DNA from 4 places in the Desertibacillus haloalkaliphilus genome. Region 4 is predicted to be linked to each of the others. Evidence: predicted binding sites of a transcription regulator. Region 4 holds the regulator's gene; each other region holds the start of a gene.

Region 1 (4,590 bases), on a different contig from region 4:
AGTTATGAGATAACAATCTTAAATATTACGCTTGTGGCTTGGGCTGCTTATTTGTTGCATGTGCTTGCTCCAATCGTTGGGATTTTGTTAATTATTATGGATAAAAATCAAGGCAGAAACAAAAGCGAAGAGACAACGATTCAAGGCTCGTAAACCGATTACATTGGAGGGAAGTGGTGTGCGTTGAAGACCGTTGAATTATCGATCATGATTATCTACTTACTGTTTTTAATTGGGTTAGGGTTGTATTCACAACGACGAATTTCCAACTCAGGTTCGGGGGTTGATGACTACTATGTAGCAGGTAGAAGTATAGGCACAGGCGTTAATTCCCTAGCGATGTTAGCTGCGCTCGGGAGTGGTGGTTCATTTATGGCCGGAGCAGGTACCATTTGGAACTTGGGTTTTCCATTTTTAGCATGGATGACGGTCGGTTCAATTGTTGGGTTTGCAATTTCGAGTATATTAGTCGCCAAGCCGTTACGGCAATCACGAAAGTTTACTGTATCTGAATTCATCAATGATCGTTATGGGGGAGCCTTCTTTAAAATGGCTATTCCGATCGTCATTATTATTGGTTCAGCGATGTACTTAATGTCACAGATGACAGCAGGTGGCCTAATTGCATCTTATGTGACAGGTCTTACCTATGAATGGGGTTTAATCATCATTGTACTCGTATTTATCTTTTATGTCTCACTTGGTGGGATGCTAGCAGTTACGTGGACGAATGTCCTCCAAGGTGCGATGATGGTATTTTTAATTGCTGCTATAATTTTTGGTGCGATAACGAACCTGCCAATGCCATGGTCCGAGTTTGTTGTAAGCGCTACCAACGAGAACCCAGCACTTGGAGCTGTGGGAGTGACTGTTCCAATTGCAGCTTATATTGGGGCATTTGTAACATGGGCGGCAGCAGTTTGTGTTACTCCTCATTTGGTGATGAGAATTTTTACCGCAACTGATGTGCGCTCTGCCAAATTATCGCTAAATATCAGTATGTTGATCTATGGATTACTGATGCTGGGGGCAGCATTAATTATTGTTCCATTTATCCCTTTGTTAGGCACGTCTGTATTAGAAAGTCATGCTTCGGATATGTGGATGTTATTGATTGCTGATCAGTTTTTTGGTCCAGTTGTTATGGGAATTATTACGGCTGGAATCATGGCAGCGGTGATGTCATCAACAGATGCGTTGTTATTAGCGGTTAGTAGTGCCTTTGCTTATGACTTATATAAAGGTGTGATCAATCCAAAAGCAAGTCAGAAGAAAATTTTACGAGTATCAATGATGTTTACATGGGTGATTGGGATTGTTGTGATGTTGTTAACGTTAAATCCACCTGCCTTTTTGATCGTTTTATATACGGCTGCTGTAGGTTTTATGGTGTCGGCGTTGTTTAGTCCATTAGTACTTGGTATCTGGTGGAAGCGAGCAAATCGAACCGGTGCGATTGCAGGTTTGGTGGTCGGAGCGACTAGTTTTTTTGTCAGTTTCTTCGTTTTAACACTACCATATAATTCCGAAATTCTCGTTTCACTTCCGCTTTCTCTCATTACAATGATGGTTGTATCGAAACTCACGGAACAACCGTCACAAGAAATGATCGACAAAATGAAAGACTATCATTCAGATCCATCTCTATCTTAAATGTAAGAACTGAGCTTACTCTGATCATAGGGTAAGCTCAGTTTTTACAAGTTTTGTTTTAATGATATGTCATGGACAAGCTGTTTAATCAAATTGGTCAGGAAAGATCAAAAAAGACTTGAAAGTCAAAGAAGGTCAGTATATAATAAAAAGCACAAGGTCAAAGAAAGTCAAAGACAAATAGCTATGATTAAAAGACAATATATAACTATTAAATATAGGGGGAGTTCGTTATGCGTTGTCAAAAATGTCAAACGAAACAAGCAAATGTCAAACTGACAATGAATATCAATGGTCAAATGAAACAACTTCAACTATGTAGCACATGTTATGCAGAGATTCAACAAGGGATGAAGAAGCCATCAGGAATTGGTTTCTTTGGAAATAACTTTGATCAAATGTTTGAAGGATTTATACAACCACCACACGGCTTTGAGCAAACGCAACATTCTGAGCAAATGCAAGCTGGACAAGGGTCAGGTGGTGTCTTAGAAGACTTAGGTCAAAACCTGTCAAATGGTGCAAAGGCTGGATTAATCGACCCAGTCATTGGTCGAGATAAGGAAGTAAATCAAGTCATCAAAATTTTAAATCGACGCAATAAAAATAACCCTGTTTTAATAGGTGAGCCTGGTGTAGGGAAGACAGCGATTGCTGAAGGATTAGCACTCAAAATCGCAGAAGGTGATGTTCCGACTAAGCTTGCTAATAAAGAAATCTATTTACTAGATGTTGCTTCACTTGTTGCGAACACAGGTATTCGCGGTCAATTTGAAGAACGAATGAAACAATTAATTTCAGAGCTAAAAAGCCGTAAAAATGTGATTCTGTTTGTCGATGAAATTCATTTGTTAGTCGGTGCAGGGTCTGCGGAAGGTTCAATGGATGCAGGGAATATTTTGAAACCAGCACTGGCTCGTGGGGAATTACAAGTGATTGGTGCAACAACGTTAAAAGAGTATCGCCAAATTGAGAAGGATGCAGCACTTGAACGCAGATTCCAGCCTGTCATGGTGAAAGAACCAACCGTTGAAGAGTCTGTTGATATTCTTAAAGGCTTACAACCTAAGTATGAGCAATACCATGACATTCGTTATTCAGATGAGGCGATCCAAGCATGTGTTCAATTGTCACATCGTTATATTCAAGATCGCTTCTTACCAGATAAAGCGATTGACTTACTTGATGAGGCGGGGGCAAACCTTAACCTCGAACAATCAGAAATGAATAGCGATGATATTGAAACACGTTTAGCAGAAATCACAAAGGAAAAGGATAAAGCGGCTGAAGCTGAAGATTACGAGCGTGCCGCTAACTTACGTACCCAAGAGTTACAGTTACAACAAAAGTTGAATAATGCAGATGAAGATGTGAAAAAGCTTGTTGTTGAGGTTGCTTATATCCAAGAAATTATTGAAGAGAAAACGTGTATCCCGGTTGGAAAGCTACAAGAGGACGAACAAAGCAAGCTGAAAAACTTAGCCGAACGTCTAGATAGTAAAGTGATTGGTCAAGAGGGTGCGGTACAAAAAGTAGCGAAAGCGATTCGTCGAAGCCGAGCGGGCTTAAAAGCAAAAACACGACCAATTGGATCATTCTTATTTGTCGGACCGACGGGTGTCGGGAAAACAGAATTAACGAAATGTTTAGCTGAAGAATTGTTTGGGACAAAAGATGCTTATATTCGCTTCGATATGAGTGAGTATATGGAGAAACACTCTGTCTCTAAATTAATTGGTTCACCGCCTGGCTATGTCGGCCATGAGGAAGCGGGACAATTAACAGAGCGAGTGCGCCGAAATCCTTATAGTATCGTCCTATTAGATGAAATTGAGAAGGCACATCCGGACGTTCAACATATGTTCCTACAAATTATGGAAGACGGTCGTTTGACCGATAGTCAAGGACGTACGGTAAGCTTTAAGGACACGGTTATTATTATGACAAGTAATGCTGGTACGGGTGAAAAGAAAGTCACTGTTGGCTTTGGTCAGGACGGCGAAACGGATGCAGTGTCAACACTTGAAGCACTAAGCTCGTACTTTAAACCTGAATTTTTAAACCGATTTGATGCAATCATACCATTTAACGAATTGAAAGAAGAGCATTTAGTACAAATTGTTGAACTTATGCTTACTGATCTTAATAACAATGTTAAAGAGGAAGGTCTGTCAATTGTCGTTTCAGAGGATGCTAAGATGAAGCTAGCAACACTTGGTTATGACCCTCGTTTTGGGGCTCGACCACTTCGTCGCGTCATTCAAGAAAAAATTGAAGATAAGATTGCCGATGTTCTCATTGATGAGGAAGATGTGTCAACGATTAGTGTAGACTTTAAAGACAATGAATTTGTAGTTAAAAACAGTTATAAACGATAGAGGAAAAACGAGGTCCTAGTGATCTCGTTTTTTTACATTAATTTAGATGAAAAGCAAGAAAAGGGTTTCCACACGTCCTTAAGGTTGTGGTAGTGCTTTGATCGATAAGGAGAAAAAGTAAGGTCATAAAGGTAGACTAGCCGTTCATACAATAGATTAGCGGACTAGCTCGAACGATAGACAAGGCGAAGAGGGGAAGTTTCAAACGATGAAAATTGAAACGATTAACTATTATTTGATCATAACATTAGGAGGGGCCATTCAAGGGCTAGCAATGGCGATATTTCTCTTTCCACATGCGATTCCATCGGGAGGCTCAGGTGGACTTGCTGTCTTACTAAACTACTGGTTTCAACTTCCGATTGGATTTGCGTTATGGCTAGTGAACTTTTCATTATTAATAGTAGCGGTTAAGTGGTTAGGGAATATGAGTGCAATTGGCACGATGTATGCCATTACGGTGACATCGGTATCCATTAATTTATACAATACACACCTGCCAGAAATAGGGGGATTTGTTTGGATTGATTTGTTGACTGGTGCGATTTTATTAGGGATA
Region 2 (4,590 bases), on a different contig from region 4:
CCAATCGGCTGCATTAAGCGAATGTACTGGAGAATCCGATAGCGCTTTGCCATCGTTTCAAGAGCATCTGGGATTAATTTTTTTTGGATGTCAAGTAACTGTCTCATAAAACCACCTATCCAAATCTTACCTACAGGGACTCGTTGCGTCCCTCATAGACATATTTCGTCCCGATCATTCCAAAAAAAAGATCAGTTCCTTATCTTCATTTTAATAGTAACAAGGAAATGACCTACACACAAGGGGAATTTACCCAATTTGCGAAAGTAATCGCTTTCTTATCTTTTCTTTCGACAAAATTCCATAATCGATATCTTCACCATCGACCGAAACAACCGGAATCATAATTTGATACTTTTCTAAAAGTGTATCGTCTTTGTAAATATCTACTTCTGTGATCTCTAACGGAATTTCCTTATTGATTTCTACCAAAACGGCAAGGCCTTTATCACATAATGAGCAATTTTCTTTTGAATAATACGTTATCTTTATTTTGTCCATACTTCCTCCAGTTATTCATATCGTTTCCGCTTTGATGAAGAAGGAATATTCATTTCATCGCGATACTTGGCGACAGCTCTACGCGAAATCGAAACATCTTTTTCTTCTTTTAACTGATTGACGATCTTCTGATCAGACAGTGGTTTCTGTTTATTTTCATTATCAATCATCGCTTTGATCATTTGTTTAATCGATTGAGACGATGAGGTAGTTGTATTATTTGCTTGAACACCTGAGGTAAAAAAGTATTTCAGTTCAAATAGCCCCTTTGGAGTTTGTACGTATTTCTGGGTTGTCGTCCGACTGACCGTTGATTCATGGACGTCAACTTTCTCAGCGATTTCTTTTAACGTTAGTGGTTTGAGCGCTTCGGTTCCATCCTCAAAGAACTCCTTTTGATGCTCAACAATCGCTTCAGTCACTTTGAAGAGTGTCTGCTGGCGCTGGTTGATGCTTTTTAACAGCCACATCATTTGCTGGTACTTCTGCTTTGCATACTTACTTGCTTCAGTTTCTGCATTTTCCTGAAGTAAATACTGATACTGACGATTCAATTTAATCGGCGGCAGCAAATCATCGTGTACCGTCACAACAAGTTCACCGTCTACCTTTTCGACACTCACATCAGGAACAATAAAACGTGTCGGTTCAGAATAAAAGTTAATCCCCGGACGCGGCTCCAGTGTTTGGATTAAATCATAGACGGATTGAACTTCCTGCATCGTAATCGATAGTTCCTTGGCTATCTGCTTCCACTTCTTCTCCGCTAATAATTCGAGATACTCTCCGACGACAATTTCGGCTAACGAATCACGCGCCGGCAGCTCTTGGAGTTGCAGTAGTAAGCATTCTCGAAGTGATCTTGCTCCAACACCAATTGGATCTAATTGCTGTAAAAGCAAGAGCCCCTCCTCCACCTCATCTTCTGACCGCCCCAATTCAATCGCAATATCTGCAAGTGAATGTTGGAAATAACCAGCTTCATCCACATGAAGCGCAAGGTAGGTAACCACTTCTCGCTCTTCATCACTACTATCAAGCAAGCGAATCTGTTCTAGCAAATGCTCGCGCAAACCACTCTCATCCTTGCTAATATGATCAAATGGTGAAAAATTCGGATCACCTTCATATGGCTTCGCATCTTCACTCACTGAGAAATCAACTTGTTTTTTCCACTCATCAAGGTCACGTCCATCTTTGATCTCCATCAGGGGGTTTTCTAACGCTTGTTCATGAATAAAAGCAGATAAATCAAGCGTCGAATATTGCAAAAGTGTAATCGCTTGACGCAATTCAGTTGTCATCACTAAGTTCATCGACTGCTTCTGATATAAGCCGAACTCCATATTCATAAAAATCTCCCCCTGCATACTAGAATACACTATGAGCGTTCACTCTGTTACGATCGTACTATTATAATGTCGCTACAACTCTCGACTGAAAGCGTTTTCCAGTACATATATACGTAAACGTGCCTCGTCTTCATGCCTGCTAATCTTTATTTTAATGAAACATGACACCATATGTAAAGAAGAAGGTTTTACCTAACAGACTTTTGGAGTTGGGTAGTTGGGTAGTTGGGTAGTCGGTTAGCTTTTAGGAAAACATCTGAACCTCTCTTGCCTACTCCCTCGAGCCACCCCATTCCCTAACCAACTAATTACTAACTACTAACCACTAACAAAAAAAACTGTCCCAACTAAATGACATCTACCTCTAGGTTCGAGGTTCTTGCCACGGTTGCGACAGCTCCTAACACGTTTTATATTCGATTGCTTAATTTCAACTTTTCTACTTCTATTATAGACGAGCTCACATATACTTGGAGTAAATAGATTTGACAACATTGCAAATATTCACTCCCCAGTTGATACATTCACGAACTACCGCTCTATTTTTCAAACCCATTTTCACATCAACGTTTAAATGGCTATAATTCGGTTATTATTAAAAGAGGGATTTTGTTAGGCTAAATCGAAATAGTTTAAAGAGGCGGACGTTCATATTGTTTGACCTTACTTGACCATTAAGTTATGATGGTACATAAGAAAACGTTAAGTTTAAAGGAGGACGTTACGAATGAATTTAATACCTACAGTTATTGAACAAACAAACCGTGGTGAAAGAGCCTATGATATTTACTCACGTCTATTAAAAGACCGCATTATTATGCTAGGAAGCGGTGTCGATGATAATGTCGCAAACTCAATCGTCGCTCAGCTTCTATTCCTAGCTGCCGAAGACCCTGAAAAAGATATTTCGCTATACATTAATAGCCCAGGTGGTTCGATCACAGCAGGGATGGCGATCTATGATACGATGCAATACATTAAGCCAAAAGTAAACACAATTTGCATCGGTATGGCTGCTTCAATGGGTGCTTTCCTATTAGCTGCTGGTGAACCTGGCAAACGCTTTGCGTTACCAAACAGTGAAGTGATGATTCACCAACCATTAGGTGGTACGCAAGGTCAAGCGTCTGACATCGAGATCCATGCGAAACGCATCATCCAAATGCGCGAGAAGCTAAACCAAATTCTTTCAGAGCGTACAGGTCAACCACTAGAAGTGATTGAGCGTGATACAGACCGTGATAACTTCATGACAGCAGCTGAAGCAAAAGAATACGGCTTAATTGATGATGTTATTTCACAAACATAATAAATGCAAGTAATTGCGTTCACAAAAGGCGATGTGATTTCTGCTCCAGCAGACTCCATCGCCCTTTTATTATCTGTGCCAAAACTTTGATTGATTTCCGCGGTTCACGTAAAAAACTTCGCAGCCATTCATTGCGAAGTTTTTTTGGTATCTATTCTTCTTTTTCGACGAAGTTGATTAATGCGTCCATTGCTTCCTCTTCATCATTACCTTCCGTCACGATGGTAACCTTTACACCAGAGCCGATGGCTAAGCTCATAATGCCCATGATACTTTTCGCATTCACCTTTTTCGTATCTTTTTCAATAAAAATATCCGAGCTAAAGCGGTTTGCCTCCTGGACAAACAATGCTGCCGGGCGTGCTTGTAAACCCGTCTTTAATTTCACTTCAACTTCCTTTTCTACCACCTAGATCTCCTCCATTCAAATTTATCATCACAGCAATTGTTCATTACTATTGTTTTCGTTTCGAAATAACGCGTTGGACAAGCATTCATTTACTTTCCTACCTTCACATCTTCACCGGAACGAATCTTCTCAGCTAATTCATCAAGCTTACGTAAGCGATGATTGACGCCGGATTTACTCACCTTCCCACCTGACATCATTTCACCGAGTTCCTTTAAAGTGACATCCTGATGCTTTAAACGAAGTTCAGCGATTTCGCGAAGTTTATCTGGTAGGTTGTTTAAACCGATTTCTTGTTCAACTAGCCGTATGTTTTCCACCTGCCGCAATGCAGCCCCAACCGTTTTATTCAGGTTAGCGGTTTCACAGTTAACGAGTCGATTAACTGAGTTACGCATATCTTTCATAATTCGTACATCTTCAAAGCGAAGCAGTGCTTGATGAGCCCCAATAATATTTAAGAACTCAGAAATCTTTTCACCCTCTTTTAAATACGTAATGAAACCTTTCTTACGCTCAAGCGGTTTCGCCTTTAAATCATATGCGTTCATTAATTCACAAAGAGACTGATTATGTTCCTCATATAAAGAGAAAATTTCGACATGATAAGACGATGTTTCTGGGTGGTTAATCGAACCACCTGCTAAAAAGGCTCCGCGTAAGTAGGCACGGCGGCAGCAGTTCTCCTTTATCATATGCGGTGAAATTTTTCGTATGAAAACAAACCCTTCCTCTTCTATAATATCTAAATTGACTAACAGTTGTCGTGCTTCATGCGAAATTCTCACTAAATAGACATTATTTTTTTTCAGACGCATCTTTTTACGAACCAAAAGCTCGACATGTGTATGATATAGCTTTTTGATCAGTGTATAAATACGCCTTGCAATCGCTGCATTTTCAGTTGATATATCTAACACGAGCTGCTGATTGCTAAACGACAGTGAACCATTCATGCGAATGAGGGCCGCCAGTTCAGCTTGTGCACAACAACCATCAGTTTCTAATTGGGTTAGCTC
Region 3 (4,590 bases), on a different contig from region 4:
GATTGTTTTTGCATCGTTTTTGTCTCAACCGTTTTTTGGAAGAATTTTTATAAATACAATAATTTTTCCTATAGACTCCAAGGGTTAGATGCAGGTGTGTTAATGGGGCAGTCATTAGAAGTGGCCAATCGGATTGGGTTCTCTACACGGGTATGCTATCAGTTTCTTGACCGCTCTATTAATCATTTGCTTGGGTTATCCGAACAAGAGGAAAGTGTATATGCGGCTATCGCATTAAGTATAAAACCATCCATTACTTGTGTTGATAAAAACCAAAAAAGAGAAGAAATAATTTCCGCATCTGAATTGTGTTCGGAAGTCCCAGTGTTGAGACATGATACCTATCATCGTTCAAAGAGAGTGTTTGATTATCCGATGCTGAGAAAACTTAATGAAGCATCGATGTTTGACACAACGCAGTCATTTATGAAAATAAAAAAAAATAATTGTGCGAAAAAACTATCCTTAGCTAGGGAGATGGTTTTGCTGCCATTTACGGAGTGTTTTTCGTACGATCTCGCATCTGTTTGCAGGAAGCGGTATTCTCCTGATAGCGATTTCATCTTAGGAAAAGTAAGTCAGACACAATTATCTACTTTATTAAAAGAGACATTTACTTTCTCGTATGAAAATGATCTTGATGATACACAGGATCAGGTTGAGAATCGTGTCTCTTTATATGGCAGTTTTTATAATGTAGAGGGAATCCCTAATGGTGCCTATTCTTATGACAATAACAATCATGCACTTCGGAGAATAACGAAGGGGGATTACCGGGAGTTTTTACAATTTGGATTAACCATGCCCAATGTGAATTTGTATCAAGTTCCACTCTGTTTTCATGTAGTTGGAGATAAGGATCACCTCAAAGAAATATTGGGGTATAGAGGATACCGTATCCAACAAATGGAAGCGGGCATTATCGTGCAAAGGCTGCTCTTGGTGTCGTGTGCTTTAGGAATGGGGGGGCATCCGTTGTTAGGATTCGATGTAAACCAATGTGATGAGCTCTACAGGATCGATTCGAAAGGAAAAACTAGCTTGATCCAAATTCCTATCGGACCATACCGTCCACGCGCTTGGTTAAGAGGGAGTTTGCTAACCTAAATAAGGTAATGGAGGCTGGAACAAAAGGTTGGTTTTTACCTTTTGTCCCAGCCCTTTTTTAAGATTAAATAAACAAAAATGTATCATAGCAGTTTAGTAGCTAATCATCGTTCAGGTCAACAGGCTTAGTATCACAGGAAGGGGGGAAAACAATGTGGTGTGAAGGATTCTGAGATCATTTTTTATTGATTGGTATTTCCATTGAAGAGTAGATATGAGGTGTTAAACTCCAAATGAATGGAAAAAAGGGGCAAGACAGGTTTCATGACCGACAATAGCTAATGCAGCCAACGATGAAAAATATCCATTAGAAGAATTGTATTCATTGAAAAGAAATAGGAGAACATAGATGAAAAAAATCACCCTTCTTGCCGTATTATCGGCTTTTATTTGGATGTACGAAAGTAGTAAAGTAATCTTTAATGAAGATCTAGGGCAGGCGATCCACTCAATGACTGATGGAGCCAATAAAGGTCAATTTAACATAAGAATCTGCAACCATGTTCCCACCATATACGAGCAGAGATGCAGTTGTAGAACGTATGGGCACCAATTTTGAAGGAGCCAATAGTGTGGATTATAACGAAAACTCTTATCTATTAGTCTTCTTATCCATGTCAACCTTAACAAAGGTGGGTGTGGTTCTTGCCGTTTATCGTGTTGATCGTTTATGGGGGAAATACTGAAGATTTGGAGGTTGATGGAAATGAAAAATATACATATTGGAATATCTCTCTTCTTTGTAAGTGCAATTCTTTACGGGGCCACTTTAATTTCAGCGTCTATCTATGCTCAAGCGTTAGCTGAGACAAGTTGGGATGGTCGCTACGGTATTTTCGGTACTGCAATAAGAGAAGTAGGAACGTTGCCGTTATTGATTGCTACCTTGTTAGTTATTATAGGAGTATACTTTGTTGTGCAATCTTTAAGGCAAAAGTGAAAGTGCGATCGTTGCAATGGAATGAAGATACCTAGTCATAAAAGGGGGAATTTGTTTTTGTTTAAGCTAATGAAAAAGTATGCAATGTTTATCGTAATCCTTTCTACGATAGCTGCATGTGCAGAACCAGGACCATCGGTGGATGACCTTCATCTTCCGTTTGCTAAATATGAGCCAGACCCTTCACAAGAAAGTATTGGAGTAGGTGCTACCATAGAATTTTTTAACGAAACTGATAACGCGGTGGATACATACGGGCACTTAAAAGTATCGTTTCATTCCTCATTCCTTGAAGAATATCGGCTTACAAGAGATGATCGGGTGCATTTTGAAATCAAGGGAACGGATATAACAGGTACGGTTAGTGAACGAGTAAGAGCGAATTTAACCGACCTTCCACAAGACGTTCTGCAAACAATCGATGATGAAGAACCATTAACTGTACTCGTGCACATCAGTGACGAGTTAATTGCAGAAATTGCTTTGATATACAGGACGCCAAGTATACCGAGCATCTAACTTCTTACGACATAACAGATTAGACTTGATGATCAAGAGAATGTTCAAATTAGAATTACATATGGTAGGTACTGCTGTTGCTAAATGTACATAAGCAGTTGTCTTCCTTGCTTCCTTCAGAAATGATAGTGGTCGAGCTCACTATGAATAGAAATTCCAAATATAGTAAAAATTAACCTTAACTTAAAAAAGTTGAGGGGTATACACGATGAATAACTTTAACCCAACAAATAAGGAACGTCGATTTAAAGCATACGTCAGTTCCATTGGTACTACACAGCTACATTTACGTAATCCATATATCATTGCTTGGTGGTCAGCAGCCTTCCCGGGGTTTGGTCATCTTTTATTATCAAAATATTTAAGGGGCTATGCCCTTTTTCTGTGGGAGATTCTCGTTAATAATATGGCTAACTTAAATCATGCGATGGTCTATTCTTTCACTGGGAATATCGGTATGGCAAAAGAAGTTCTTGACCCAAGGTGGCTGCTTTTGTATATACCCGTATACCTCTTTGGAATATGGGATAGTTATCGAACAACGGTTGATATGAATAAAGTATTCATGTTGGCAGAAAGGGAGAATGCTGATTTTCCTACATACACAATTGGTGCTTTTGAAGTCAATTATTTAGATAAAAGAAGGCCATTGATGGCAGTGATATGGTCACTCTTTACTCCTGGTTTGGGGCAACTATATATTCATCGAGTACTAACCGCTATTTTTACAATGGCGTTTATGATTGTTTTTGTGTACTCTTCTCAAATCCTTGTTGCGATTCACTATCTGTTTTTAGGAGAAATTGCACAAGCCACACAAGTGATCGATCCGCAGTGGTTCATGTTTATACCTTCTCATGTTGGATTTGCTGTATATGATTCTTATGTTAATACGGTTGAAAACAATAAGCTATATGAAAGTGAACAAAGAAAATTTTTGAAAAACCATTATCAACAGCTCCGTGTAAGGTTCCCAGCATCAGTAAATGAGGTGAAATAAAATGCAAATCTTTTCTACCTTTGAGCACTCAACGTATCTGGAGCTAGCTATCACGTCATTGGAAAAAATAGGAGTAAAAAAAGAGCATATCCTTGCTGTCCCACTTATCAACCGGGTCGAAGAAAGAAGGCTATTTGATACGCTTCACCGTGCAGATGGGATTAGCCTATTTGATAAAGGTGCAGCCATTGGGACTGCCTTTTCTGTTATTGGAGCAAGTGTTGGGTTTGTATTAGAGTGGGGGCCAATTTATTGGGGGTTAATCGGTGCTGCAAGTGGATTTATGATTGGATTTATCATCGATTACATCATTTTTAAAATGATTCATAAAAGGAAGAAAGTGGTTAGGGGAAAAAAGTCAGAGGTTGTTTTAGTGGTTGAGTGTCCCAATGAATTGGTGGAGAAAGTAGAAGAGGTTCTATGGGAACACCTCGCATTGGGTGTGGCCAAAGTTGGCTCATAGTATGGGTTATGAACGGATGCTAGCCTTCCGTACTTTAAAGAAACCAAGAAGCATGACAAATAAAATTTCCATAAGTAGCACATCCTAACAGCAAAAGGGGGTGCCTGTATGATGAAGAGAAATAAAATTGATAAGGGTATTTTAGGAAGCCTTCTTGCTTTTGGATTCGTGTTGTTACCAATTATGCTGAGGAAACCACCAATAAAAGATTGGCTGTTGGTCTTTCTCTGGAACGCAGTTACCAATGGAATCATTGATAAGGTGGTTGTTTCTTACAATACAGTAAAGTATCCTGTCCGACTACTGCCTAAAATGTTTAAAACAAATATTTTGTTTGATTTTTTATTATATCCTGTTGTAACGATTATTTATAATCAGCTAACAGAAAAAGACAAGCCATTGGTGATCTTTTTAAAGCTATTTTATTTCACAATTCCTATGATTTTGATTGAACTTTATGCTGAACGAAAAACAGGTTTAATCAAATTTAAGCGGGGATGGAGATGGTATCATTCTTTTATTAGTCTAAACATTAAATCTTTATTAACTAGGCTATGGATT
Region 4 (4,590 bases):
AGGCGATAAAAACACATTCCAATTGGAGTGTGTTTTTTTAGTTTTATTATAATAGTTTGGAGGTATAATATTAGACAGGCTCCATTCTAATCAATATCAGTTGGGGCTATTAATACGTTTAATTTGTTGTGAATATTTGTCCATCAAACCAAATATACATTAAATATGGGCTTTACTTTTATTATGTAGGGAGTGAAGCATTTGGATGTTATAGGATCTATTTATAGTTCAGATTCACTTACGATTATGGTTCGATTGGTTCTTGCAGCTGTTTTAGCTGGAGTTATCGGTATTGAAAGGGAGTATAAGCAACATCCAGCAGGATTTAGAACCCATTTATTAGTTGGGCTAGGTGCCTGTTTAGTTATGTTGATGGCACTGTTTGGATTCCAGACGTATATGGAACAAAATACTGAAGTTGTTCGCTTTGATCCCTCTCGTTTAGCTGCTTATGTAATCTCGGGTGTAGGATTCCTAGGCGCAGGGACAATTATTGTTCAAGGTGTTTCAGTACGAGGTTTAACAACAGCGGCCTCACTTTGGGTAGTTGCAGGTATTGGATTAGCTATTGGTGCAGGGATGTACTTTGCAGCTACATTAACAACGATTATTGTCATTTTAAGTTTACGTTTTTTAGCGAAATTCGACAAATTATTTCAAAAAAAGAGTGATAGTTTAAAACTTAATATTGTTGTCGATCGACAGCAAGTATCTTTAACAGAAATTATTGAAAAATTAGAAGGGAATAGGATATCCGTAACGAAACTAACAATAGAGCAATACAAGTCAGACAAAAGTGTCCAACTCATTATTTATAAGTTTTCTATTCAGATTCCTAGTTCGCAAAACCGTTACTTAGTTTATGATTTGTTACAGGAAAACAATGCAGTATACAAAATATTTTACGATTAACAGATCAAATTCATGGCTATAATAGCTTTTGTAACTATTTGCGTTCATTGACTTGATTATTTATAATGGAGTTAAAGTCAAAGATAGTCAAGGTCAAGGGAAGGAGGGAATCTGATGAGGAATGTTTCTGATATTATTGAACAATATTTAAAAACGATCCTCACAAATAGTGAACAAGACTTAATTGAAATAAAACGTAGTGAATTAGCGAAACAATTTCAATGTGTTCCTTCTCAAATAAATTACGTAATTAGTACAAGATTTACGATTGAAAAAGGTTATATTGTGGAAAGTAAAAGAGGCGGAGGCGGCTATATTCGAATAATTAAAGTTAAGCCGCATGAGCAGGCAGACCTTTTTGATCAAATGATTGAATTAATAGGCGTAAGTATAAGGCAATCATCTGCCGAAAGTTTAATAATACGATTACATGAGGAACGTGTCATAACAAAAAGGGAAGCAAAATTAATGCTGAGCGTGATTGATCGTTCACTATTTAATGCAAACCCTACTGAAAGAGACATCGTTCGGGCTAATATATTAAAAGCAATGATCCGAACTTTAAAATATAAAGAAGAATAATACACCGACTGTCGTATACATTGTTAACGGATAGAGAGGGGTGATTATTGATGAAGTGTCAGGAATGTAATGAGCTTCCGGCAACGTTACATTTCACAAAAATTATCAACGGAGAAAAAACAGAATTTCACATTTGTGAACAATGTGCCAAGGAAAAGGGAGAGTATATTCCGGGTTCAAATAGTTTTTCAATTCATCAATTATTGTCAGGGTTGCTTAATTTTGAACAACCTGTTACAGGTGGGCACTCGACGAATGCAAACCAGACACAGTCAAATAAGTGCCCTAAATGTGAAATGACCTATGAGCAATTTGCCAAAACAGGCCGTCTTGGATGTGCTCATTGCTATAAGACATTTGATGTTAAATTAGACCCAATCCTTAAGCGAGTCCATAGTGGTAATCAAAGACATGCTGGGAAAATTCCGAAACGAATAGGCGGTCATTTAAAAGTCCGCAGGAAAATTGATGGTTTAAAAGAAGCATTAAAACAACATATTGCAAAAGAAGAATTTGAGCAGGCGGCGATTGTACGTGATCAAATTCGCTCATTAGAAAACTCAATTGATGATCAGGGGGAGGGATAAGATGTCACTCCAACGATTTATTAGTGAAGCAATAAGTCCTTGGATGAAAAAGGATGGTCCTGATTCAGATATCGTCTTAAGTAGTCGAATACGACTAGCAAGGAACCTCGAAAAGTTTACGTACCCAATTTTATCAACAATTGATGATGCCCAAGAGGTTTTAGAGCATGTCTCAGAAAAATTAACGAGTGAAAGCTACAATTCGATTGGGATGCTTGAACGATTAGATATGGATGATATGAGGTCTAATGAAAAACGTGTTCTAGTTGAAAAGCATTTGATTAGTCCTCACTTAGCAGAAGAGACAAAGCATGGGGCTGTTCTACTCAGTGAAGATGAGTCTGTCAGTATTATGGTGAATGAGGAAGATCACCTTCGAATCCAATGTCTATTCCCTGGCTTTCAACTAAATGAAGGATTAGTGTTAGCTTCAGGTATTGATGATTGGATTGAAGAAAGACTCACATATGCGTTTGATGAACGGCGAGGATACTTAACAAGTTGCCCAACAAACGTAGGAACAGGTCTTAGAGCTTCAGTAATGATGCACTTACCAGCTCTAGCAATGACACAGCAGTTAAATCGGATTTTACCAGCAATTAACCAACTAGGTTTAGTTGTGAGGGGGATTTATGGTGAGGGCAGCGAAGCATTAGGAAATCTCTTTCAAATCTCTAACCAAATTACATTGGGGAAATCAGAAGAAGATATCATAGAAGATTTGCGAGGGGTTGTTTTACAACTCGTTCAGCAAGAACGCGCAGCAAGAGAGATGCTAATACAATCATCGAAATTGCAATTAGAAGATCGGGTTTATCGTTCCTTTGGTGTTCTAGCCTATAGTCGCGTCATAGAATCGAAGGAGGCCACGCAACGGTTATCTGATGTTCGTTTGGGTATTGATCTAAACTTAATTGAAGGCATTTCAGGCAATATTTTAAATGAACTAATGATCTTAACACAGCCAGGCTTCTTACAACAGTTTGCTGGGGAGGTTCTAGCACCAGAACAACGAGATGAGAGGCGCGCAGCCCTCATACGTGAGCGATTAAAGCTTGAAAACGATGATAGTACTAAATAATGGGAGGTCGATGAGAAATGATGTTTGGAAGGTTTACCGAGCGGGCGCAGAAGGTGTTGGCACTAGCACAAGAAGAGGCTATTCGTCTTGGTCATAATAACATTGGAACTGAACATATCTTACTGGGACTAGTAAGGGAAGGGGAAGGCATTGCAGCTAAAGCACTAAAAGCGCTAGGGTTAGGTGCTGAGAAAATTCAAACAGAGGTTGAAACACTAATTGGAAGCGGGCAAGAAGGTTCGAAAACGATTCATTACACGCCAAGAGCTAAGAAGGTCATCGAACTTTCAATGGATGAAGCACGAAAGTTAGGCCATTCTTATGTTGGTACTGAGCATATTTTGCTTGGGCTTATCCGTGAAGGTGAGGGCGTTGCAGCTCGTGTCCTTAACAACCTAGGCGTTAGTTTGAACAAAGCACGTCAACAAGTGCTACAACTTTTAGGGAGTAATGAAGCAGCTGGTTCTAGTCAACAATCTGGAAATGCACCTACAAATGCCAATACCCCAACATTAGATAGCTTAGCACGAGACTTAACTGCCATCGCAAAAGAGGAGTCATTAGACCCTGTCATCGGTCGTAGTAAAGAGATTGAGCGTGTGATCCAAGTGTTAAGTCGTCGAACAAAAAATAACCCTGTACTTATTGGTGAACCTGGTGTAGGTAAAACTGCAATTGCTGAAGGGCTAGCGCAACAAATCATTGCCAATGAAGTACCTGAAACCTTACGAAATAAGAGGGTTATGACTTTAGATATGGGAACGGTTGTTGCTGGGACGAAATACCGTGGTGAATTTGAAGATCGGTTGAAAAAAGTTATGGATGAAATTCGCCAAGCTGCTAACGTCATTTTATTCATAGATGAGCTACACACATTGATTGGTGCAGGTGGTGCTGAAGGGGCAATCGATGCATCAAATATTTTGAAGCCTTCATTAGCTCGAGGTGAATTGCAATGTATTGGAGCGACTACAATTGATGAGTATCGTAAGTACATTGAAAAAGATGCAGCCCTAGAAAGGCGTTTCCAACCGATTCAAGTGGATGAACCATCGATTGACGAATCCATTCAAATTCTATCAGGGCTTAGAGACCGCTATGAGGCTCACCACCGTGTAACGATTACTGACCATGCGATAGAAGAGGCTGTAAAGCTTTCAGACCGCTACATCTCAGATCGCTTCCTACCAGATAAAGCCATTGACCTCATTGATGAAGCTGCATCAAGAGTCCGTTTACGTTCTTATACTGCACCGCCTAATCTAAAAGAATTAGAGCAAAAGCTAGAGGAAACTAGAAAAGAAAAAGACGCTGCTGTTCAAAGCCAAGAGTTTGAAAAGGCTGCATCGTTACGTGATAGTGAACAGCGACTTCGTGAAGAATTAGAACAGATGAAAAATGAATGGAAAGAAAAGCAAGGACAAGAAA

The links. The regulator CtsR, encoded in region 4, represses protease genes until heat stress. The targets are predictions, from matches to a motif close to ATGGTCAATAAAGGTCAAACA.
Region 1: a site for CtsR is predicted at 1,810-1,830, ahead of KH400_RS10005 (ATP-dependent Clp protease ATP-binding subunit). Genes of this name have one in related genera too.
Region 2: a site for CtsR is predicted at 2,508-2,528, ahead of clpP (ATP-dependent Clp endopeptidase proteolytic subunit ClpP). Genes of this name have one in related genera too.
Region 3: a site for CtsR is predicted at 1,568-1,588, ahead of KH400_RS12885 (phosphatase). Genes of this name have one in related genera too.

What each region holds. Positions count from the first base shown of each region.
Region 1 covers NZ_JAHPIV010000007.1:202,774-207,363, reverse strand. Annotated here, with positions in the region: gene KH400_RS10015 (hypothetical protein) at 1-153, shown strand, start outside; gene KH400_RS10010 (sodium:solute symporter family protein) at 184-1,653, shown strand; gene KH400_RS10005 (ATP-dependent Clp protease ATP-binding subunit) at 1,887-4,031, shown strand; gene KH400_RS10000 (YitT family protein) at 4,240-4,590, shown strand, end outside.
Region 2 covers NZ_JAHPIV010000006.1:218,370-222,959, forward strand. Annotated here, with positions in the region: gene KH400_RS08805 (sugar-binding transcriptional regulator) at 1-107, opposite strand, end outside; gene KH400_RS08810 (glutaredoxin family protein) at 250-501, opposite strand; gene rpoN (RNA polymerase factor sigma-54) at 513-1,853, opposite strand; gene clpP (ATP-dependent Clp endopeptidase proteolytic subunit ClpP) at 2,581-3,162, shown strand; gene KH400_RS08825 (HPr family phosphocarrier protein) at 3,314-3,571, opposite strand; gene whiA (DNA-binding protein WhiA) at 3,661-4,590, opposite strand, start outside.
Region 3 covers NZ_JAHPIV010000010.1:151,473-156,062, forward strand. Annotated here, with positions in the region: gene KH400_RS12880 (SagB family peptide dehydrogenase) at 1-1,107, shown strand, start outside; gene KH400_RS12885 (phosphatase) at 1,814-2,047, shown strand; gene KH400_RS12890 (hypothetical protein) at 2,105-2,566, shown strand; gene KH400_RS12895 (hypothetical protein) at 2,775-3,566, shown strand; gene KH400_RS12900 (hypothetical protein) at 3,568-4,029, shown strand; gene KH400_RS12905 (CBO0543 family protein) at 4,138-4,590, shown strand, end outside.
Region 4 covers NZ_JAHPIV010000019.1:60,682-65,271, reverse strand. Annotated here, with positions in the region: partial or broken rRNA gene rrf (5S ribosomal RNA) at 1-4, shown strand, start outside; gene KH400_RS18750 (MgtC/SapB family protein) at 202-912, shown strand; gene KH400_RS18745 (CtsR family transcriptional regulator) at 1,027-1,494, shown strand; gene mcsA (protein-arginine kinase activator protein McsA) at 1,545-2,081, shown strand; gene mcsB (protein-arginine kinase McsB) at 2,083-3,162, shown strand; gene clpC (ATP-dependent protease ATP-binding subunit ClpC) at 3,180-4,590, shown strand, end outside.